DNA from 3 places in the Burkholderia sp. F1 genome. Region 2 is predicted to be linked to each of the others. Evidence: predicted binding sites of a transcription regulator. Region 2 holds the regulator's gene; each other region holds the start of a gene.
What was found. The regulator sigma-54, encoded in region 2, starts transcription at its own class of promoters, with help from an activator protein. The targets are predictions, from matches to a motif close to TGGCANGNAANCTGCTTT.
Positions count from the first base shown of each region.

Region 1 (7,493 bases), on a different replicon from region 2:
AAGTCCCCCGCCGTCTCCATGGGCGTCGTTACCGAGGGACCGGTCGTTGATCATCTGCATCGTCTTGGTATCGTGGGTCGGTGAAATGCTCACGATCGGTCGGCAGCGCACGTGCAATGGCTCTGCAACGCCCACGTGCAAAGCCGGTGCGCGCCGGCGAGCGCACTTCGATCGAGCATAACAATAAACAATTTCGAATTAATTCGGCAGATTCTTACTGATTATTACCGTTTGGGAACGTATGAGCGACCGCTCCGACGACAAATATGGAAAGAAAGTGCATGTTTATTTTATGCGATGAAATAGTCGCAGTGAATCGATGACGCCCGTATGGCGAGTATTCACGTCGTGTTGCCCTGGAGCGGATCCGGCCGGCGCGGGACGCCGGCGCGTAGCCGCGATGCTGCGCCGCAAGGCCAGCATGCGCTGCAATAGTCGGTATCCGTCGCGCGTCATTTCATGGCCGGCGGCGGGTGGTACAAAGAGCGGCGGGCAAGCGCGGAAGCGGCGCCATGCGGGCCGGCCGGGCAACGGCGGCCGCTGCGCGCGAGCGCCGTTTTGCCGGCGCCGATCCGCAAACCGACGGCCGCCCGTCCGTTGCGTGCGTCGGCATCCTGTTACATCCGATCAGGGAGGTTGAGTTCGATGAAACTGCTTCGCTATGGCCCGCCCGGCCAGGAAAAACCCGGCATGCTCGACGCGGACGGCCGGATTCGCGATCTGTCGGCGCATGTCGACGATCTCGCCGGCGACGTGCTGTCGGACGCCGGACTCGCGCGGCTGCGCGCGCTCGATCCGGCGACGCTGCCGCTCGTGCCCGGCGAGCCGCGCATCGGCCCGTGCGTCGGGCGGATCGGCAAGTTCATCGGCATCGGGCTGAACTACGCCGATCACGCGGCCGAAGCGGGGATGCCCGTGCCGGCCGAGCCGGTCGTGTTCGCCAAGTGGACGAGCTCGGTCTGCGGCTCGAACGACGGCATCGACATTCCGAAAGGCTCGGTGAAGACCGACTGGGAAGTCGAGCTGGGCGTCGTGATCGGCGCACCGTGCAAGGACGTCGACGAGGCGCGCGCGCTCGACTACGTCGCCGGCTATTGCGTGGTCAACGACGTGTCCGAGCGCGAATGGCAGCTCGAGCGCGGCGGCCAGTGGGACAAGGGCAAGGGCTTCGACACGTTCGGCCCGATCGGCCCGTGGCTCGTCACGCGCGACGACGTGCCCGATCCGCAGCGGCTCGACCTGTGGCTCGAGGTCGACGGCCATCGCTACCAGCAAGGCAACACGCGCACGATGGTGTTCACGGTCGCGCAGCTCGTCGTGTATCTGTCGCGCTGCATGCGCCTGCAGCCGGGCGACGTGATCACGACCGGCACGCCGCCGGGCGTCGGCATGGGCGTCAAGCCGGCGCCGGTGTACCTGAAGCCGGGGCAGACGGTGCGGCTCGGCGTCGAAGGGCTCGGCGAACAGCTGCAGCGCACGCGCGCCGCGCAGTAGCCATTCAGCGATGCGAAAAGCAATGGCCCGATTCCGCGCAACACGGAATCGGGCCTTTGGTCGACGGGCGGCCGATCGATCGAGCGCGATGCACGCGTCTCCAACGTGACGAACGCACCCGTCACACGATGTTGTCCAGCTCGCAATGCGCTTCCAGCCGATACCCGTCGGGATCCGTGACGAACGCCGCGTAATAACCGGGGCCGTAGTGCTCCCGCCTGCCGGGCCCGCCGTTGTCCGTGCCGCCGTGTGCGAGCGCGGCACGGTAGAACGCGTCGACTTCCACCGGCGACGACGCCCTGAACGACACATGCAGCCCCGATTCCGGATCGGCCGCCACGGGGCGCGTCGTGTGCGTGAGCCACAGAACCGGTTCGGCCGTGCCGTAGCCGAGTGACGACGCGTCGCCGAACAGCCGCTTGTAACCGAGCGCGCCGAGCGCGCTGTCGTAGAACGTGCGGCTGCGGTCGATCTGGGCGACGCCGAAGGAAAGGTGATCGATCATGTCATTGCTCCTTGAGACTGCGTGGGTGTCAGTGCGGCAAGCGAGTTTTAACCACCATGCCGGTTATGCTAGGAAACGTCCTTGCGCTTGTCAACCGGCATGGTGGTTAGATACGATCGCGACATGAGCGATACGCATCCTTCCGCCGACGCGGACTTCCTGATTCCGGCGCCGCCGGAAACGCTGAGCATCGATTTCGCGAATACGCGTTACTGGCGCGGCAGCGAGATGCCGACGGAAACGCTCGGGACGGTCGACGACCTGCTGGCGTGGTGCCGCGAGCAGGCGGGCGTGCCGGCCGCGCTGGCGGACGCGTGCCGCGCGTCGATCGCGGATGCCGGGCCGGCATGGCTCGACGGCGCGCTGGCGCTGCGGGAGACGCTTTACCGGCTCTACCTCGCGCAGGCAGAGCAGTGCGAGCCGCCGGCGCGCGACGTCGCGGCGCTGCGCGGCCATCTTGCGCAAGCGGCGCCGCGGGTCGCGCTGGTGCGCACGAACGACCGGTATGCGTGGCAGGTCGGGCACGAGACCGCGACGCTCGGCGGGCTGCTGAGCCCGGTGCTGTGGTCGGCGATCGACCTGCTCGGCGGCGCGCGCCTCGCGAAGGTCAAGCGGTGCGCGAACGACGCGTGCCAATGGCTGTTCGTCGACGACAGCAAGAACGGCAGCCGGCGCTGGTGCTCGATGGCGTCATGCGGCAATCGCGCGAAGGCCCATCGTCACTATTACAAGGCGGACTGACCGGGGACCGGTGGCGGACCGGCGCACGCAATCGCGTTGCAGCAAGCGGCGCCTACCTGCCGGACAGCTTCCGCCACATCGTCGTCTTGCTGATGCCGAGCATCGCGCACGCGCGGTCGCGATCGCCGCCGCATGCGTCGAGCGCCGCGCGGATCTCGTCGGCTTCCGCGCGGCGGCGGCGCGCCTGCAGCGTCGGCGCATCGTCCGGATCGTCGCACGCATCGGCCGGGCTCGCGAACAGTTCCGGCGCGATGGCCTGCAATGCGTTGGGATCGAGCGCGCCGCACGGCGCAGCCTGCCCGTCGTCGCCCGCTTCTTCCGCCAGCTCCACCGCGATCCGCTCGATCACGTTCTGCAATTCCCGTACGTTGCCGGGCCACCGGTAGCGCATCAGGATCGCCTGCGTCGCGTCGAGCACGCGCGCCGCGTCGCCGGCATCGCGCAGGCTGTCCGCGAGCCGCGGCTCGCGCCGCGCGGCCTGCACCAGCAGCGCGGCCGCGAGCGCGGGAATGTCGGCCGGGCGCTCGCGCAGCGGCGGCAGCCCGACGTTCAGGATGTTGAGCCGGTAGTAGAGGTCCGCGCGGAACGTGCCGTCCTCGACGGCCGCGAGCAGCGGCCGGTGCGTCGCGGCGATCACGCGCACGTCGATGCGGATCGGCTCGGTCGACCCGAGCCGGATCACCTCGCGCTCCTGCAGCACGCGTAGCAGACGGCTCTGCAGCGACGGCGGCATCTCGCCGATCTCGTCGAGGAACAGCGTGCCGCGATGCGCGGCCTCGAACAGGCCCGTCTTGCCGCCGCGCCGCGCGCCGGTGAACGCGCCTTCCTCGTAGCCGAACAGCTCGCTTTCGAGCAGCGCTTCCGGAAACGCGCCGCAGTTGATCGCGACGAACGGATAGCTGCACCGCGCGGACAGCGCATGCAGGCTCTGCGCGATCATCTCCTTGCCGGTGCCGCTCTCGCCGAGCACGAGCACGGTCGCGTCGGATTTCGCGTAGCGGCGCACGAGGTCGCGCACGCGCGTCATCGGCGCGGATGCGCCGACCACGTCGTCGAGCGTGTAGCGCGCCGCGAACTGCTGCGTGCCCGGCTGCGAGCGCAGCGCGCGGTCGAGCCGCTCGACCGCGCGCGATTCCTGGAAGGTCAGCACGCTGCCCGACGTGACGCCGCGATCGACGAGCGGGCCGCGATGCACGACGTAGCGCACGCCGCGCACGGTCGCGAGCGCGTCGCCGTCGTCGCCGCGCAGCGTGCGCAGCTCTGGCGTCAGGTCGACCAGCGCGCGCCCGACGGCCGCCGCGGGTTCGACCCCGAGCGCCAGCGCGAGCCGCTCGTTGATTGCCTCGACGCGCCCGCGCGCATCGAGCGCGACGACACCGTCGCGCAGGTGCTGGAGCAGGTTGTCGAGGCGCTGCCGGCGCAGTGCCTCCGCGTGGGTCGCATAGGCGACCTCGAGCGCGGTGTCGACGGCCTTGCGCACCGACGCATGCGAATACAGGAACACGGCGCCCATGCCGACGCTCGCGGCCAGGTCGGTGACGAGGCCGGGGCCGACGATCGTCTCGATGCCGCGGTCGCGCAGGTCGTGCACGCAGGTTTCCGCTTCCTGCGCGGACTGATATGACGCAAACTCCACGTCGAGGCCGTACGCGGCGACGAAGCGGCGCACCTCGGGCGGCGTCTCGCCGACGCTGACGAGCGCGATCCGCGACGCGTCGCGCCGGGCGCGCGCGAGCGCCTGCATCACGTCGAAGCCGGTCGGCGTGACGACCACGACCGGCACCGGCGCGCGCGTCTTCAGGAAGCTGCCGTTCGAGCCGGCCGCGACGATCACGTCGGGCCGCGCGGCGCCGGCCTCGGCGATCGCGTTGAGCGCCTCTTCATACGCGCGCGACACGATGCGCACGTCGGCGCGCTCGTCGAATTCGCCGGCGATCTCGCGAAAGAGGTCCCGCAGGCGGCTGATGCCCATCGCCCAGACGCGCGGCCGCACCGCGCGGTCGGCGGGGCCGACGGGCTTGATCGAGGAGAGGTCCATGGCGAACGATTATGCGCGTGCGATTTCATTTTTGGAACGCGAAATTTCCAAATTGAAATCATTCGGCCACGATGGCATGCGGCCGGTTGCTTAAGAATCAGTGGGTTAGCGGCGATACGCGAGCTGGCCCGGTACTTGCTGTGTAGCAGGCATTCCATCAGGAGGCCGTTCATGAGCAACACGCATCTTCAAAGCGCCGGCGCGAAATTCCGCGCGGCAGTCGCGGCCGAGCAGCCGCTGCAGGTGGTCGGCGCGATCACCGCCTACGCGGCCAAGATGGCCCAGGCCGTCGGCTTCAAGGCCGTCTACCTGTCGGGCGGCGGCGTCGCCGCGAATTCGCTCGGCATTCCCGACCTCGGCATCAGCACGATGGAAGACGTGCTGATCGACGCGAACCGGATCACCAACGCGACCGACCTGCCGCTGCTCGTCGACATCGATACGGGCTGGGGCGGCGCGTTCAACATCGCGCGCACGGTCCGCTCGTTCATCAAGGCCGGCGTCGCCGCCGTGCACATCGAGGACCAGGTCGGCCAGAAGCGCTGCGGCCACCGTCCCGGCAAGGAATGCGTGCCGACCGACGAGATGGTCGACCGCATCAAGTCGGCGGTCGACGCGCGCACCGACGACCAGTTCGTGATCATGGCCCGCACCGACGCGGCCGCCGCCGAAGGGATCGACTCGGCGATCGAGCGTGCGATTGCCTATGTCGAGGCCGGCGCGGACATGATCTTCCCCGAAGCGATGAAGACGCTCGACGACTATCGCCGCTTCAAGGCTGCCGTGAAGGTGCCGATCCTCGCGAACCTGACCGAATTCGGCTCGACGCCGCTCTTTACGCTCGACGAGCTGCGCGAGGCGAACGTCGACATCGCGCTGTACTGCTGCGGCGCGTATCGCGCGATGAACAAGGCCGCGCTGAATTTCTACGAGACGCTGCGCCGCGACGGCACGCAGAAGGCGGCCGTGCCGACGATGCAGACGCGCGCCGAGCTGTACGACTACCTCGGCTACCACGCATACGAGCAGAAGCTCGACGAGCTGTTCGCGCAGGGCAAGAAGTAACGCGGCCCGCCCCCGATACACGAATCTGGATACTGGAGAACGGAAACATGAGCGAGACGAAAGACGCAGCAGCACCGGCCGCCGCAGGCGCCTTCAAGCCGAAGAAGTCGGTCGCGCTGTCGGGCGTGACGGCCGGCAACACGGCCCTCTGCACGGTCGGCAAGACCGGCAACGACCTGCACTACCGCGGCTACGACATCCTCGATGTCGCCGAGTCGTGCGAGTTCGAGGAGATCGCGCATCTGCTCGTGCACGAGACGCTGCCGAACCTGACCGAACTGGCCGCCTACAAGGCGAAGCTGCGTTCGATGCGCGGCCTGCCGAGCGCGCTGAAGGCGGCGCTCGAGCAGATTCCGGCGTCCGCGCACCCGATGGACGTGATGCGCACGGGCGTGTCGGTGCTCGGCACCGTGCTGCCGGAGAAGGACGATCACAACCTGCCGGGCGCGCGCGACATCGCCGACCGCCTGATGGCGTCGCTCGGCTCGATGCTGCTGTACTGGTATCACTTCTCGCACAACGGCAAGCGCATCGAGACGGAAACCGACGACGACTCGATCGGCGGCCATTTCCTGCACCTGCTGCACGGCAAGGCGCCGTCGAAGTCGTGGGTCGACGCGATGCACACGTCGCTGATCCTGTACGCGGAGCACGAGTTCAACGCGTCGACGTTCACGGGCCGCGTTATCGCGGGCACGGGCTCGGACATCTACTCGGCGATCACCGGCGCGATCGGCGCGCTGCGCGGGCCGAAGCACGGCGGCGCGAACGAAGTCGCGTATGAAGTCCAAAGCCGCTACAGCTCGCCGGACGACGCCGAAGTGGACATCCGCCGCCGCGTCGAGAACAAGGAAGTCGTGATCGGCTTCGGCCACCCGGTCTACACGATCTCCGATCCGCGCAACAAGGTGATCAAGGGCGTCGCGCACAAGCTGTCGAGGGAAGCGGGCGACCTGAAGCTGTACAACATCGCCGAGCGCCTCGAATCGGTGATGTGGGACGCGAAGAAGATGTTCCCGAACCTCGACTGGTTCAGCGCGGTGTCGTATCACATGATGGGCGTGCCGACCGCGATGTTCACGCCGCTGTTCGTGATCTCGCGCACGTCCGGCTGGAGCGCGCACATCATCGAGCAGCGCGTCGACAACAAGATCATCCGCCCGAGCGCGAACTACACGGGTCCGGAAGACCTGCAGTTCGTGCCGATCGAGAAGCGCTGACACGCAAGCAGCGCGCGCCGGCCCCCGCCACGCGGGCGGCCGGCGCGCGCTGAACGTCTTACCCAGGTTGCCCCCACATCATGAATACCGCCTACCGCAAACCCCTGCCCGGCACGTCGCTGGACTACTTCGACGCGCGCGCCGCGGTCGACGCGATCGCGCCCGGCGCCTACGACACGCTGCCGTACACGTCGCGCGTGCTCGCCGAAAACCTCGTGCGCCGCTGCGACCCGGCGATCCTCGCCGATTCGCTGAAGCAGATCATCGAGCGCAAGCGCGAACGCGATTTTCCGTGGTTCCCGGCGCGCGTCGTGTGCCATGACATCCTCGGCCAGACGGCGCTCGTCGATCTCGCGGGCCTGCGCGACGCGATCGCCGAGCGCGGCGGCGATCCGGCGAAGGTGAACCCGGTTGTGCCGGTGCAGCTGAT
Region 1 is NZ_CP172422.1:153,525-161,017, forward strand. It holds gene ACFIMZ_RS19690 (IclR family transcriptional regulator) at 1-60, opposite strand, end outside; gene ACFIMZ_RS19695 (ureidoglycolate lyase) at 646-1,494, shown strand; gene ACFIMZ_RS19700 (VOC family protein) at 1,616-1,999, opposite strand; gene ACFIMZ_RS19705 (CGNR zinc finger domain-containing protein) at 2,123-2,740, shown strand; gene prpR (propionate catabolism operon regulatory protein PrpR) at 2,793-4,778, opposite strand; gene prpB (methylisocitrate lyase) at 4,950-5,843, shown strand; gene prpC (bifunctional 2-methylcitrate synthase/citrate synthase) at 5,891-7,063, shown strand; gene acnD (Fe/S-dependent 2-methylisocitrate dehydratase AcnD) at 7,144-7,493, shown strand, end outside.
Region 1: a site for sigma-54 is predicted at 4,903-4,920, ahead of prpB (methylisocitrate lyase). Genes of this name have one in related genera too.

Region 2 (7,493 bases):
GCCTGCCGGAAGCCGACGGCGACGCCGCGCTTGCCGACCGCGCGCGCGGCTTGGGCGGCGGCGGGCCGGTGCCGCTCGCGTCGCTGACGCACACGTTCACGCATTTCAAGCTCGAGATCGAGCCGCGGCTGAGCGAAATGGGCGGGCGCGGCGACAGCGCCGTCGTCGCGCAGGACGCGCAAACCGCATGGGTGCCGCTGAGCGGACTCGACGCGTACGGCGTGCCCGCGCCGGTGCGCAAGCTGCTCGACGCGTTGAGCGGGTCGCTGCTGTAACTCGCGCGGAACGCGTGCGGCGGGCGGTCAGAGCCAGCCGTGCCGGTTCAGCACATGATGCACGGCGTCGATGCGCGCGCCGACGTCGGGAAACTCCATCAGCTTTTGCCGCGCGCGCAGATCGAGCGGCAGCAGTTCGGCGAGACGGTTCGACACCCAGCTCGGATCGTCGAGCCGGAACGGCTCGCAGAACGGCAGCTTGTCCGGCTCGTTCTTCTGCTTCAGCGCATCGATGATGCGCTCCAGCACCTCCGCGCACGCGCCGAACTGCGCGAGCGCCTGCTCGCCTTCGAGCGGAATGTCGTCGGGCAGCGGCTCCGCGATGCCGACGAGCAGCCCGTTCGCCTCGACGCGGTGCGACAGCAGTTCGAAGCGCTGCGTGCCGATCGCCTGCAGAAACAGCATCCCGAATTCGCCGGTGTCGCATTCGACGATGCGCGCCATGCAGCCGATCGTTTCCGGTACCGACACCGCGCCTTCCTGCGCGACTTCCGGTCCGCTCTTCAGCAGGCAGACGCCGAACGGCGCGTTGTCGCGCAGACACGCACGCGACATGTCGAGGTAGCGCGCCTCGAACACCTTGAGCGGCAGCAGCCCTCCGGGAAACAGCACCGTATGCAGCGGAAACAGCGGCAGGTCGAGCAGGGTGGTAGAGAGAGAGGACATGGCGCGCTGATGGGGAAGCGGCGTCGCTAGGGTCTTGCGACCGCGGTCACGAGCCGCGACGACGCGCCGACATCCACCGGTGCGTCACGATGCCGCACGATCACGTTCGCCTCGGCCGCGAGGCGTGTGGCGAGCGTTTCCGCGATGAAGACCGAGCGATGCTGCCCGCCCGTGCAGCCGATGGCGACGGTCAGGTAGCTGCGATTGTCTTCGCGGAAGTGCGGCAGCCATTTGATGAGAAACGCATGGATGTCGTCGATCATCTGGTGGACGATCGGCAGTGCGTCGAGAAACGCGATGACCGGCTGGTCGAGCCCGGTGAGCGGGCGCAGCTCGTGGTCGTAGTACGGATTCGGCAGCGCGCGCACGTCGAACATCAGGTCCGCGTCGAGCGGCACGCCGCGCTTGAAGCCGAACGATTCGAACATCAGCATCAGGTCGTCGTTCTTCTGCTCGATGAACCGCTTGACCCAGCTGCGCAGCACGTTCGCGCGCAGGTTGCTGGTGTCGATCTGATGGCCGAATTCGGCGAGCGGCGCGACCAGGTCGCGCTCGCGCTCGATCGCCTCCTCGAGCGACGACAGCAGGCCGACGTCGGCGTCGTGCGACGGCGAGCCGGACAGCGGATGGCGGCGGCGCGTCTCGGAAAAACGCTGGATCAGCGCCTGGGTGCTCGCGTTGAGGAACAGCACGCGCACGTCGTGCTCGCGCGACAGCGCGCGGATCAGACCGGGCATTTCGTCGAGCGACGCGCTCGAGCGTGCGTCGATCGCGACCGCGAGCCGCCCCTGGCCTTCCTCGGCCAGGTAGCGGGCCAGCTCGGGCAGCACGTGCGGCGGCAGATTGTCGACGCAGTAGTAGCCCGCGTCCTCCAGCGCGTTCAGCGCGACGGACTTGCCGGAGCCGGAAATGCCGGTGATGAGAACTATGCGCATGGGAAGCAGAAAATCCTGACGTTTCATCATAGCACCGGCACGACGCGCCCGCGCCGCGCGCCCGCACCGGTGCCGGTTACACGAGCTTGCCGGGGAACTGGCTATCGGGATCTTGCATCGCGAGTCGTTGCCGATCCATGAAATCGCGCAGCGTGTCGATGCCGCGCAACTGCAGGATCGTGTTGCGGACCGCCGCCTCGACCAGCACCGCGAGGTTGCGGCCGGCCGCGACCTGGATCGTGACCTTGCTGATCGGCAGGCCGAGCACGTCGACCGTCTGGCTTTCGAGCGGAAGGCGCTGGAACTCGCCGTCGGGGCGCCGCACCAGTTGCACGATCAGCTTCAGCTTCATTTTCCGCCGTACGGCGGTCTCACCGAAGATCGTCTTGATGTCGAGCAGGCCGAGGCCGCGCACTTCGAGCAGGTTCTGCAGCAGCGGCGGGCAGCGCCCTTCGACGAAATCGGGGCCGAGGCGCACGAAGTCGACCGCGTCGTCGGCGACGAGGCCGTGACCGCGGCTGATCAGTTCGAGGCCGAGTTCGCTCTTGCCGAGGCCCGAGTCGCCCGTCAGCAGCACGCCCATCCCGAGGATGTCGAGGAACACGCCGTGCAGCGTGGCGCGCGGCGCGAGGATGCGCGACATGTAGAGGCGCAGGCTGTCGATCACCGCGGCGGCGGACATCGGCGTCGTGAACAGCGGCGTCGACGAGCGCGTGCAGCGCAGCACCAGTTCGGGCGGCGCCGCGGCGCCGCCGGCGACGACGAGGAACGGCGGCTCGAGGGCGATCAGTTCGGCCATGTGGCGCGAGCGGTCTTCGTCGGTCTGCCGCTGGTAGTAGTCGATCTCGGCTTCGCCTAGCACCTGGATCCGGTTCGGGTGGATCAGGTTCAGGTGGCCGACGAGGTCGGCGCTCGACGTCGCATTGGCGACGGTATCCGCGGAAAAGCCGCGTTCCCAGCCTTCATGCCCCGTCAGCCAGCTGAGCTTCAGCGTGGCCGCGTTGTCGTCGAAGATGCTCTGGGCGTTGATGCTGGACGTATCCATGAGTCCGTCACTCCAGTGAGCCGGTGCGCGCGCGTGGCGGCGACGGTCGTCGCCACGCCGGGCCGGCGCCGGGCGGCCCGGGACGGCGGCGCGTGCCGCCTCGTTCGGGAAAATGTACCGCCCGGATCAACTCAAGGTTGCCACTGAGTGAGCAGGCTGTGCAACTCGGCGCGATCCGGTTCGTTGTGCAGACGCTCGCGCGCATCGCGGTCGGACAGCAGCTGTGCGATTTCCGACAGGATCTCGAGATGCTGCTGGGTGGCTTGCTCGGGAACGAGCAGGAAGATCAGGAGCGAAACGGGCTGGCCGTCGGGCGCCTCGAACGGAATCGGATCGGCGAGCCGCACGAACGCGGCGAGTGGATGCTTGAGGCCCTTGATGCGCCCGTGCGGAATCGCGACGCCTTCGCCGAGCCCGGTCGAGCCGAGGCGCTCGCGCGCGAACAGGTTGTCCGTGACGGTGCTGCGGGCGATGCCGTTCTGATTCTCGAAGATCAGCCCGGCTTGTTCGAAGACGCGTTTCTTGCTGGTGACGGAGAGGTCGATGACGACGTTCTCTAGGGGCAGGATTTTGGCTAGGCGATTCATGTTGGCAGGCGATAGGGCGGCCTGGGGTCTCCTCGCGGCGGCAGACTGATTTTCCATGTTTGGCAATATCAAGGCGTTAGGCGATGGAGACCTGCAAGGCACGGCGACCGTACCCAACGCCCCCCGGCAATAACCGAAGCATTATAGAACACGGGCGCGAGCGTGGCGCGGATGCGGGCGGCGCTGCGCCGGACACAAAAAAAACCGCCCGGCGAACCGGGCGGCGTGGCGATGCGGCATGGCAGGTTATTGCGGCGGCACTTCGATCTGTTCGAACTGCTCGACCGCCGGCTGAAGCTTGATCGGATCATGCGCATGCGTTTGCAGGCGCTCCATGTGCTTCACGACCTGGCGGTCCAGCTTGTCGATCAGCAGGTCGATTGCTGCGTACAGGTTGCCGTTTGCGCTTTCGACGAAGATATCCTTGCCCTTCAGATGCAGATTGATTTCCGCGCGTTGCTGCTTGTCCTTTTCCTTGTGGTTGTCGACCGAGAGGATCACAGTGCCATCGATCACCTGATCGCTATGCCGTAGCACCCGGTCCAGCTTGGTGATCACGTATTCGCGAATTGCAGGCGTGACTTCGAGATGATGTCCACTGATCTTCAGGTTCATAGTGCTTCTCCAAGCGAGTGACCACGCGGCCGCATCGAGGCGGCGCTCCGGTCGACATGCCCGTGCCGCACGGTGCGGCAGATGGCGGACAGGTCGCCCGGCCAGTTCCCCGTATGCGCGGTGGCCGGAACACGCCTGCCGCCGGGCAGGCAGCAGGCTTAAAGAGACTTGCGCAGATTTACTGCCGGGATCTTGAGGGCTTCGCGATACTTGGCAACCGTGCGGCGCGCGACCACGAAGCCTTGTTCTGCCAGCAGTTCGGCAATTCGGCTGTCCGAAAGAGGCGATTTTGGGTCTTCGGCTCCTATCAGTTGCTTGATGAGGGCACGGATGGCAGTCGACGATGCGGCGCCACCTGTGTCGGTCGAGACGTGAGATCCGAAGAAGTACTTAAATTCAAGCGTCCCGAACGGGGTCAGCATGTACTTCCCGGTTGTCACACGGCTGACAGTCGACTCGTGTAGGCCCAGCGTATCAGCTATTTCCCGCAAAACCAAGGGGCGCATGGCGATTTCGCCGTGCGCAAAGAAATTCTTCTGACGTTCGACAATAGCCTGTGCAACTCGCAGGATCGTGTCGAACCGCTGCTGGATATTCTTGATCAGCCAGCGCGCTTCCTGCAGCTGCTGCTTGAGCGAACCCGCGGACGGATCGCCGCGGCTGTTGCGCAGGATGTTCGCGTAGAGATTGTTGATCCGCAGGCGCGGCACGACTTCGGGATTCAACTCCGCCTGCCAGCCCTGGCCGACCTTCTTCACGATGATGTCGGGCACGACGTAGTCCGCTTCGGCCTTGCCGTACGCGGCGCCGGGGAACGGCTCCAGCGAGCGGATCAGCGCGTGCGCGTCGCGCAGCGCGTCGTCGTTCGCCTTCAGGTGCTTGCGCAACCGCGTGAAGTCGCGCGCGGCGAGCAGCTCGAGATATTGCGACACGATCTCGAGCGCGAGCGTGCGCGTCGGGGACGGATCGAGCCGCAGCAGCTGCAGCTTCAGGCACTCGGACGCCGAGCGGGCCCCGACCCCGGCCGGGTCGAAGCTGTGCAGCAGCGCGAGCGCGGCGTTCAGTTCGTCGCAATCGACTTCGAGTTCGGGCGGCAGGTCGGCGAGCACCTCGTCGAGCGTTGCGGTCAGGTAGCCGTCGTCGTCGAGCGATTCGATCAGGAACATCACGAGCGCGCGGTCGCGCGGCCCGGCCTGCGTGACGCGCAGCTGCGCGGACAGGTGGTCGCGCAACGACGTCGCCGCTTCCTGGACCTGCAGCGGCGGCAGGTCGTCGTCATCTGACGCGCCGCTCGCGCGGCCGAATTCGTCGAGGTTCCATTGCGGGCCGTCGCTGTCGCCGGACGCGTAGCCGTCATAGTCGTCCGCAGCGGCCGGCTCGTCGCGTTCGGTGCGCTCGCCGGTCTGGCCGGCGCCGTTCGTGGCCGCCATCGGCTCGGGGTTCGACGCGGGCGGCGTCTGCGCGATCAGCGAACCATCCGCGGCAACGCGCAGCGGGCTCGCGATCCATTCGTCGTCGCTCTCGAGCAGCGGATTCTGGGCGACCGCCATCGCCACTTCCTGTTGCAGTTCGAGCGTCGACAGCTGCAGGAGCCGGATCGACTGCTGCAGTTGCGGCGTCAGCGCCAGGTGTTGCGACAGGCGGAGTTGAAGGCTGGCTTTCATGGCAGGGAGGGAGTCATACCGGGAGTTTGCCACGACCCAGGCGCCTTGAGCCATCCGCGATTACGCGCGGCGTCAGTCCTGCCGGGAATGGACCGCGAACGGGACTGTAAAACGGGGCGCGGCCCCGCGCGGCGTGACCGGGCGGGGCGCGTTCTCGACAACGGGTTACATGCGGAAATGTTCGCCGAGATAGACGCGGCGCACGCTTTCGTTCTCGATGATTTCGCTCGGCGCGCCGGCGGCGAGCACGGTGCCGTCGCTGATGATGTACGCGTGGTCGCAGATGCCGAGCGTTTCGCGGACGTTGTGGTCCGTGATCAGCACGCCGATGTTGCGCTGCTTCAGGAACTTGACGATCTTCTGGATCTCGAGCACCGCGATCGGGTCGACGCCCGCGAACGGCTCGTCGAGCAGGATGAAGCTCGGGTTGGTCGCGAGCGCGCGCGCGATCTCGACACGGCGACGTTCGCCGCCGGACAGCGACAGCGCCGGATTCTCGCGCAAGTGGCCGATCTGCAGCTCGTCGAGCAGCGCCTCGGTGCGCGACGCGATCGCGTCCTTCGACAGGCGCTTGCCGCCGTCGTCGTGCTGCAGCTCGAGCACCGCGCGGATGTTCTCCTCGACGGTCAGCTTGCGGAACACCGACGCTTCCTGCGGCAGGTACGACAGCCCCAGCGACGCGCGCTTGTGGATCGGCAGCAGGCTGATCGAGCTGCCGTTCAGCGAGATCTCGCCCGCGTCGAGCGGCACGAGCCCGACGATCATGTAGAACGACGTGGTCTTGCCGGCGCCGTTCGGGCCGAGCAGGCCGACGACTTCGCCGCTCTTCACGTCGAGCGACACGTCCTTGACGACCGTGCGCGAGCCGTAGCGCTTCTTCAGGTTGCGGACGACGAGCGAGCTGCTGGTGCCGGCCGGCTGGCGGTTCGGTAACGCATTCATTGGCCCGGCGCCCCCTGGATCGTGGTCGACGGCGCCAGCTTGGCCGGCGCGCCGTTCAGCGGGGCGGGGCCGCCGCTGCGCGGCGACAGCATCGCGCGCACGCGGCCGTTCGGGTTGCCCGGCGCCGCGACGTCCTTGCCGCCGCGCGCGGTGTAGAAGTCGCGCTGGCCGTCGTAGGTGACCACGCTGCCGTGCACGGTGTCGGCGATCGTCGACGTGCCCTGCAGGCGGCGCACGGTCGCGGCGGTCGTGAGGGTCGTCAGGTCCTGCTTGCCGTCGTAGTCGATGCGTTCCGAGTCGCCGTCGATGTATTCGTCGAGCCCTTCGCGCTTCTGGCGGAACGACGCGTGCTTCTTGCCGCTGCCGTATGAGGTCGCGTACTGATAGCCTTCCGGATCCTGCCGCACTTCGACGCGATCACCCTTGATGATGATCGTGCCCTTCGTGATCACGACGTTGCCGGTCGCGATGGTGACCTGCTTCAGGTCGTCGTAGGTCAGGTTGTCCGCTTCGACGTTGATCGGCTTGCCCTGATCGGCCTTTTCGGCATGGGCGAGCGGCGCCAGCCCGACCAGCGGGAGCGCCACGAGCGTCGCGGCGAGCGCGGCGCGGGCGACGCGCCGGGCGCCGCCGTAAATCTGACACGGGAACGATTCGTTCATGCAGTCACGCGTGGGATGAGTTACTTGGGTTGACCTTTCGAGCCGCCGGACGCGTCCGACGCGGCGATCGTGCCGCGCACGTTGCCGTAAAGCTCGATGACC
Region 2 is NZ_CP172421.1:3,602,632-3,610,124, reverse strand. It holds gene mutY (A/G-specific adenine glycosylase) at 1-275, shown strand, start outside; gene ACFIMZ_RS17015 (LON peptidase substrate-binding domain-containing protein) at 303-941, opposite strand; gene rapZ (RNase adapter RapZ) at 968-1,876, opposite strand; gene hprK (HPr(Ser) kinase/phosphatase) at 1,953-2,921, opposite strand; gene ACFIMZ_RS17000 (PTS sugar transporter subunit IIA) at 3,053-3,565, opposite strand; gene hpf (ribosome hibernation-promoting factor, HPF/YfiA family) at 3,755-4,123, opposite strand; gene ACFIMZ_RS16990 (RNA polymerase factor sigma-54) at 4,282-5,787, opposite strand; gene lptB (LPS export ABC transporter ATP-binding protein) at 5,953-6,729, opposite strand; gene lptA (lipopolysaccharide transport periplasmic protein LptA) at 6,726-7,391, opposite strand; gene lptC (LPS export ABC transporter periplasmic protein LptC) at 7,412-7,493, opposite strand, start outside.

Region 3 (7,493 bases), 1.9 Mb from region 2:
CGACACGATCGACGCGACGCCCTGGTCGCAGACGAGCCACGCCTCGTCGGACGCCGCCGCGATCTGCGCGACGAATTCCCGGTTCGAGAATCCGCCGAGATCGACGAGCTGCTGGTCGAAGAACGCGCGCAGCCGGTTCAGCAGGCCGACGCACGACGCGTACGACACCTCGCGCAGGTCGGCGAGGTTCGGCGGCAGCGTCGTCAGCGCGACGCCGCTCGCATGGCGGGTCAGCGCGGTGTTGACGAACGTGCGGTCGATGCGGCGCAGGTTGCGCACGGCCTCGACGAAGTGGAACTCGCAGCGCGTGTTGAGGAACAGCGCGCTGTCGCCGGTGGGCAGCCCGAGGTCGACGAGCGCCGTCTGCCGGCCAAGCGACGCGGCGCCGCCGCTTGATGCACCGCTTGCCGCGCCGTCGGCCGGGCCCGCCGACCCGCGCTTGCGCAGCCAGACCGACAGGTTCGCGGCCAGCGTGCTCACGCCCATCCCGGCGCGCGCGCCGAGCAGCGCGACCAGCTTGCCGTGGCGGTTCGCCGGCTCGCCGCCGCCCGCGTGCTCGAGCAGCCCGCGCGTGATGCGCAGCGCATCTTCCGCGGCGCCGGACACGTCGATGAAGTCGCGCACGCCCGCCCGCAACGCGGCGAGCGCGCTTTCCGGTTCGGCGAGCGTGCCGAGCGCGACGACCGGCAGCCCCGGATGCGCAACGCGCACCGCGGCCGCCGCCGCGCTCGCCGCCGCCTGCGCGCCGGAGAAGTCGATGAAGACGATCGCGGGATTGAGCCCCGCGATGCGCTGCGCGAGCGCGCCCGGATCGAGCGGCGCGGCTTCCACCGCGCCGGCCGGCACCAGGGTCTCGCCGAGCCAGCCGATATGCCGATCGTGCTGCGACGCGCATACGAAGTAGTCGGTCACGGCGGGCTCAGCCAACGAATGGGTTCTCGCGTTCATGTGGGACATCCCCAGTCAGATAGCGCGCGACGACACGCCCCGCGTTCATTTCGAAAACCCCGGCGCCGCGTCGGGCGATGCGATGCCGCCGAGGTACGACCGCCACACCGGGCCGTCGCGCTGCTCGGACAGCTCGCCCGGCGTGGCCGGCAGCGAGGCGCCCTTCGCGATCGGCGCGACGAGGTGCGGCGTCACGATGATGACCAGTTCCTTGTCGTTCTGCTGATAGTTGAGCGTCTTGAAAAACGCCCCGATGATCGGCAGGTCGCCGAGGACCGGCACCTTGTTGACGTTCGACATCGTCTCGCGATCGATCAGGCCGCCGATCACGAAGCTCTCGCCGTCGCCGAGCTCGACCGTCGTGTCGGCGCGGCGCGTCGTGATCGCGGGCACCGCGACGCTGTTGATCGTCACCCCGTGCAGGAAATCGAGCTGGCTCGATTCGGGCGCGACCTTCAGCGCGATGCGGCGCGGGCTCAGCACCGTCGGCGTGAGCGTCAGGCCGACGCCGTACTGCTTCCACTGGATCGCCGTCGAACCGAGCGCCTGCGGCACCGGCACCGGGATCTCGCCGCCCGCGAGGAAGCTCGCGCTCTGGCCGGACAGCGCGACGAGCGTCGGCTGCGCGAGCACCCGTGCGAGATTGTTCGCTTCGAGAATCGACAGGTTCGCGAAGATGCCGCGGCCCGCCGAGTTCGCGACGAGGTTGAACGCGGATGCGACCGGAATGCCGGCCGTCGCCTGGAAGGCGGACGTCGCGGCGCCGGCGATCGACTGCAATCCGCCTGCGGTAAACGCACCGAACGCAAAGCCGTTGCTCTGCTTGAAGAAGTTCAGCCCGGCCTCCTTCAGCACCGAGCGGCTGAATTCGACGACGCGCACGTCGACCTGCACGGTGTTCCGGCCGCCGACCGTCGACGCGTCGATCACCGCGCCGCCCTTGCCGCCCGTTCCGTTCGCGCCGCCGCCGCGCTTGCCGGTCGCGCCCCCCGCGCCCCAGTTTGCGCCGGCCGCTGCGCCGCCCTTGTCGGCCATGTGCTGGCCGATCGCGGCGGCGCGCTCGTGCGCATCGAGCGACGCCGCCGAACCGGACAGCACCGCGACGTCGCCATACGCCTTCGCGTCCGGCGCCGAGCTGTCGAGCACCGCATGCGCGGCCGCGTCGACGACGTTGACGTTCCACACCGTCGGCTCGTCGCGGCCGCGCTCCCACAGCATCACGTTCGTCGAGCCGGGCGCCTTCGCGACCAGCAGCACCGCGCCGGCGCGGCTGCCCTTCATGATCAGCACGTCGGCCACCGACGGATCGCCGACCGCCACCCGCTGCAGCACGCGCCCGGCGGCGATCTGCCGTTGCGCGCCGACGGCGAGATCGATCGAGGCGCCGGCGCCGGCCGCCGCGGCCAGCGTCGCGCATGTCAGGGTCCAGATGGCAATCGCGAATGCAATCAGTGTGTTCTTCATTGTGTCGCTGCTTTCGATGACCGTGCGGGTTGTCGTTCAGAAGTTGTTCAATAGGCGACCGTCTCGGCCCGCCCGCCGCGAATCACTTCGATGCCGCCGCCCGGGCGCGCCACGACCGGGGCGCGCGGCGCGGCCGGCTCGCGTGACGCGCTGCGCGCGCGCGACGCGGACAGCTCGTCGAGCGCGACGCCCGTGGCCGCCACGGCCGACGGCCCGAGCTCGCCCATCGTGCGCATCGCGACGGTCTGCGCGGCGATTTCGTCATCGTGCGGATTGCGCAGCGCGAGCGTCAGGCGACCGTTCGCGTCGGCCAGCGTCAGCGCGTCGACCTGCGCGGTCGGCACCGCGAGCACCGCGGTCCGCGCCATGCTCGTCGGTCCCGCCGCGCCGTCGCGATCGGACGTCGCATCGCCGAACGCCAGCACGCGCACCTTCGACAGCAGCAGGCGCGCCTGCGTACGCGGAATTTCCGAGCCGGTCTGGCCGCCTGCGCCGCCCTCGCGCTTCAGGTTCAGGAACACGTCGACGAAGTTGCCGGGCCGCAGCCGGTTGCCGACCGCACTCGTTTCATCGACCCTGACCGCGACCGCCCGCTCGCCGGGCGCCACCTGGTCCGCGAGCCCCGACGACAGCACGGCCGCGAGCACCGGCGACGCGTCGAGAATGTCGTTCGCCGGCACGCGGCCGACGAGCGCCTCCGGATCGCTGAATGCGCCCGCCGGCAACACCGGCGCCTGCACGATCTTCAGCCCGTCGGCGGTGATCGCCTGCCCGGCCGGCAACAGGCGCGCGGCGACGACGAGCGGCACCGTCTGCGTCACCGCGGCCTGCGCCACGACCGGCGCCGGCGGACGGGCCGGGGCGCGCCCGAGCATCCACGCGTAGATGCCCAGCAATACTGCGATCGCAATCAGCAGGCCGGCGATGATTTTGGTCAGGTTGTTCGCCATGGTGAGTGTCGGGTGCCGTCAGTGATGTTGTTGTGTCGGTTGTGTCGGAGTGCTGGTCAGGGTTCACGCATCGGGATCGCGTCGCACATGCTGCGTCACAGGATGGTCGCCGGATTGATCTGCACGGTCGCCGTGCTCGTCAGCGCGCTCGGCAACACGAGGCCGAGCAGCGGCAGCGACGGCACCAGCGGATATTGCGCATACGGGTAGGTCACCGTGACCGTCACGCAGTACATCGACGCGTCGTAGCTGCACGACGCCGACGACGGCGCCGGCACCACGACGTTCGGCAGCCAGCGGGTCAGGTTCTGCGCGGCCCTGCGGGCTGCACTCGCGCGGTCCTGCAGCGCCTGCGCCCCTTGGCCGTTCGCCTCGGGCACATAGTTCAGCGCCGCCCGCGCACCCTCGGTCGCGGCCAGCGTCAGGTTCTGCTGGATCGCGAAGATCAGCCCGTACGACACGAGCGCGTAAAAGATCACGAAGAACAGCGGAAACACGAGCGCGAACTCGACCGCCGTCGCGCCCCGCTGGCGCCGACGTGCGCGCGGCTGCCGCTGCGTCGTCATTGCACGCCCCCTGACATGACGAGATGCGCGAGCCACCCTGCCGCCGGCGCCACGAGGCAAGCGGCATACGGCGTCGCGCGCCGGCCACCCAATGTCATCGCGGGCGCGCCGCGCCGCCGCAGCGCGCCGATCGACGTGTTCGACATCACCATCAGCGCAAGCGCATGCACGCCGGCCGCAATGCTCGCGACCACCCATAACCAGAGCAGCGCATGCATGCCGCACCATGTGCCGAGCACCGCGAATACCTTCACGTCCGCTGCGCCCATGACGCGAAAGGCGAAAAAGGGAAAAAGGCTGACTGCTGCGACCAGCATGCCGATTAATGCCTGCCTCGGGAAAACGCCGAATGGATTTGCGTGCGCGAATGTGCTTGCGAATCCCGCAATCAATCCCGCGACGACCAGCGTATTCGGTACGCGTCGAAAGCGGATATCGCCGAGTGCGACAAGCATCGCCCAGGCGAAAAAAATACCGATGCTGAACAGGAGTGCCATGTCGAAACCGGACGCGCGTGCGACAACGAGCGAGTCGCAATCGCGACTCGCTCGCCACGACTGCCGAACGCAGCGATCAGCCCGCGGCGGTTGCCAGCTGGTTGTAGATGTTGGTGAACACCGCGCCGAGTCGAGTGCCGATCTCCGAGACATTCACCATGATGGCAACAGCAATCAGACCCGCGATCAGACCATATTCGATCGCGGTCACCCCGTCTTCCTCCTTGAGGAAGCGAATCATCATTGCTTTCATTTTATTTCCTCGTGCCTGTATGTTTGTTTCTCTGGCCGTTTATACGATGGTTGGGTCCTCGCATATTCGGCCCGGCTCCGCGCCGTTTGCCACACTTGCCGTGACACCGACCGGATGCCCATTCTTTATAGCGCGTCTCGCTCGACGCGGATCATCATTTGATGCAAGTTAACATTCGTGCCATTGATCCTCCTCGAACGTCTGTACCAAATCGTACAAAACTTACACCCGCCACGAATCTTATCTCCGATCCCTTTTAATTTCCAACCTCTTTTAACAATCCTGATCGAAAAATCGACGTGTAGCACACCCTATTTGTACGGTGTTTCGGTACGTCTTACACATAGGATTTACGATAGGTTAGATGTGCACATCTAATCCACCTATAAAACAGAACGACCGTTCCCGCCCTCCTGTCCCCGCACGTTACGTCGTTCGCGTAACGCCAATGATGTGACGTTACGTTACGAACCGGCTGAAATCGCTCCCGGCTCCGGCCGCCCAAACAATTTCAACAATCTTTCAATTCGTGCAAGTCCTTTTCCGATAAGGAAATACCCCGTTTAAAACCCATCGTCGAACCGGCAATCGCCGAAATGGCACGACAGTTGCAGAGTAGTCCGCGCACCACTCATCACAACATCAGTTTTAATGCGAGGACGAAATGGACATTCAGGTAATCCCTCATGGCACGCTCCGGACGACTCTGATCGCGGCCACCGTGGCAGCCATGCTTTCCCTCTCTGCCTGCGGCGGCTCCGGTTCGATCAGCAAGGGCCTCGGCGGCTCGAACTCGAGCGGCGGCAGCGATTCGATTTCCACGTCCGGCGGCGGCACGTCCGGCTCGACGAGCGGTACGTCGGGGAGCACCAGCGGCAGCACCAGCGGTTCGACGAGTGGCAGCACGAGCGGCAGCACCAGTGGCACCACGAGCGGGACGACCAGCGGCACGAGCGGCACGTCGGGCGTGTCGTCGAACGCGGTGGGCAACGTGCTCGCCAGCAGCAGCAACATCGTGACCGGCGTCGGTTCGACCGTGTCGGGTCTCGGCACCGTGGTCGGCAGCCAGACGCTGCCGGGCGTCAACCCGCAGACGACGCAAGCGGCCGGCGGCATCGTGCAAAGCGTCGGCGGCGCGGTGACCGCGCTCGGCAATGGCCTCGGCAACGGGCTCGGCCAGCTCGGCGCGACGAGCAACCCGGTCGGCGTCACGGTGGCCAGCACCGGCGGCGTGGTCAATCAGCTCGGCAACGCGGTCACGCAGGCCGGCACGCTCGTCACGAGCCTCGGCAGCGGCCCGCTGTCGCCGCTCGCGCCCGTGACCGGCGCCGTCGGCGGCCTCGTGCAGACGGTCGGCAGCGCCGTCGCGAACGGCGGCAACACGCTCACCAACGCCCTGTCGACCGGCCCGATCCAGCAAGTCACGCAGACCGTCAGCTCCGTGATCACGCCGATCACGACGATGGTCGGCAACACGACCCAGACGGTTGGCTCCGCAACCGGTCTCGGCGCGCCGGTCAACACGCTGCTCGGCACGCTCGGCAATGGCCTGAACCAGGCCGGCGCCATGATCGCGTCGACGGGAGGCAACCCGGTCACGACCGGCCTCGGCACCACCGTGTCGTCGACGGGCAATACCGTGAAGGCGGTCGGCGGGCTGGTGACCGGCGGCAGCGGCGGCGTCGCCAACCCGCTCGCGCCGATCACGGGCATCGTGTCGACCGTCACCGGCGCGCTCGGCGGCGCGACGGGCGGTGCCGGCAGCCCGCTCGCACCGGTCACCGGCCTTGTCTCGACCGCCACCGGCGCACTCGGCGGCGCGACGGGCGGTGCCAGCGGCGCCAGCCCGCTCGCACCGGTCACTGGCCTCGTCTCGACCGTGACCGGCGCACTCGGCGGCGCGACGGGCAGCTCCAGCGGCGCCAGCCCGCTTGCACCGGTCACCGGCCTTGTCTCGACCGTCACCGGCACACTCGGCGGCGCGACGGGCAGCTCCAGCGGCGCCAGCCCGCTTGCACCGGTCACCGGGGCGCTGAACACGGTCACCGGCGCGGCCGGCGGCGCGACGTCGGGCGCACCGTCGCTGGCCGGCGGCACCGGCGCAGTGACGAGCTCGGGCACGTCGTCGAATCCGCTCGCACCCGTCATGTCGCTGATCGGCGGCCTGCTCGGCGGCATCCACAAGTAAATCCGCTCGTTCCCTTCATCGACAAGACTGCGAGGAGTCAACCATGCCCCAGCAACGTACTCTCACGTCGGCCGCGCTGCGCCGGTGGCGCGTTCCCCTCACCGCGTTCGCCGCGGCCTGCCTGCTCGCCGCCTGTGGCGGCAACGGCGTGAACGCGCCGCCGGCCAGCGCCAACGGCAGCACCACGAGCGGCGCGAACAACCCCAGCACGAACGGCACCAGCAGCGGATCGACGGGCACCAAGGGCGTCGTCAGCACGCTCGGCCAGACAACCTCGGATCTCGGCAGCACGATCGGCAACGTGAGCGTGCCGGGCCTCGGCAACGGCGTGACGCAAGGACTCGGCAGCACGGTGTCGAGCACGGGCACGATCCTCGGCGCAGCGGCGGACGCCGTCAGCAACGGGCTCGGCCAGATCGGCTCCACGCAGAACCCGGTCGGCACGACGGTGGCCGGCCTCGGCAACGTCGTCGGCGCGACGAGCAACACCGTGTCCGGGCTGAGCGCGACGGTCAAGGCGCTCGGCACCGGCCCGCTGGCGCCGCTCGCGCCGGTCACGTCCCCGGTCGGCACGGTGCTCGACACGGTCGCCAACGGCCTCGGCGCCGCCGGCAACACGATCGGCAC
Region 3 is NZ_CP172421.1:1,672,241-1,679,733, reverse strand. It holds gene ACFIMZ_RS08080 (fimbrial protein) at 1-948, opposite strand, end outside; gene ACFIMZ_RS08075 (type II and III secretion system protein family protein) at 994-2,412, opposite strand; gene cpaB (Flp pilus assembly protein CpaB) at 2,460-3,362, opposite strand; gene ACFIMZ_RS08065 (TadE family protein) at 3,458-3,928, opposite strand; gene ACFIMZ_RS08060 (A24 family peptidase) at 3,925-4,425, opposite strand; gene ACFIMZ_RS08055 (Flp family type IVb pilin) at 4,502-4,678, opposite strand; gene ACFIMZ_RS08050 (collagen-like triple helix repeat-containing protein) at 5,343-6,866, shown strand; gene ACFIMZ_RS08045 (collagen-like triple helix repeat-containing protein) at 6,910-7,493, shown strand, end outside.
Region 3: a site for sigma-54 is predicted at 5,276-5,293, ahead of ACFIMZ_RS08050 (collagen-like triple helix repeat-containing protein). Genes of this name have one in related genera too.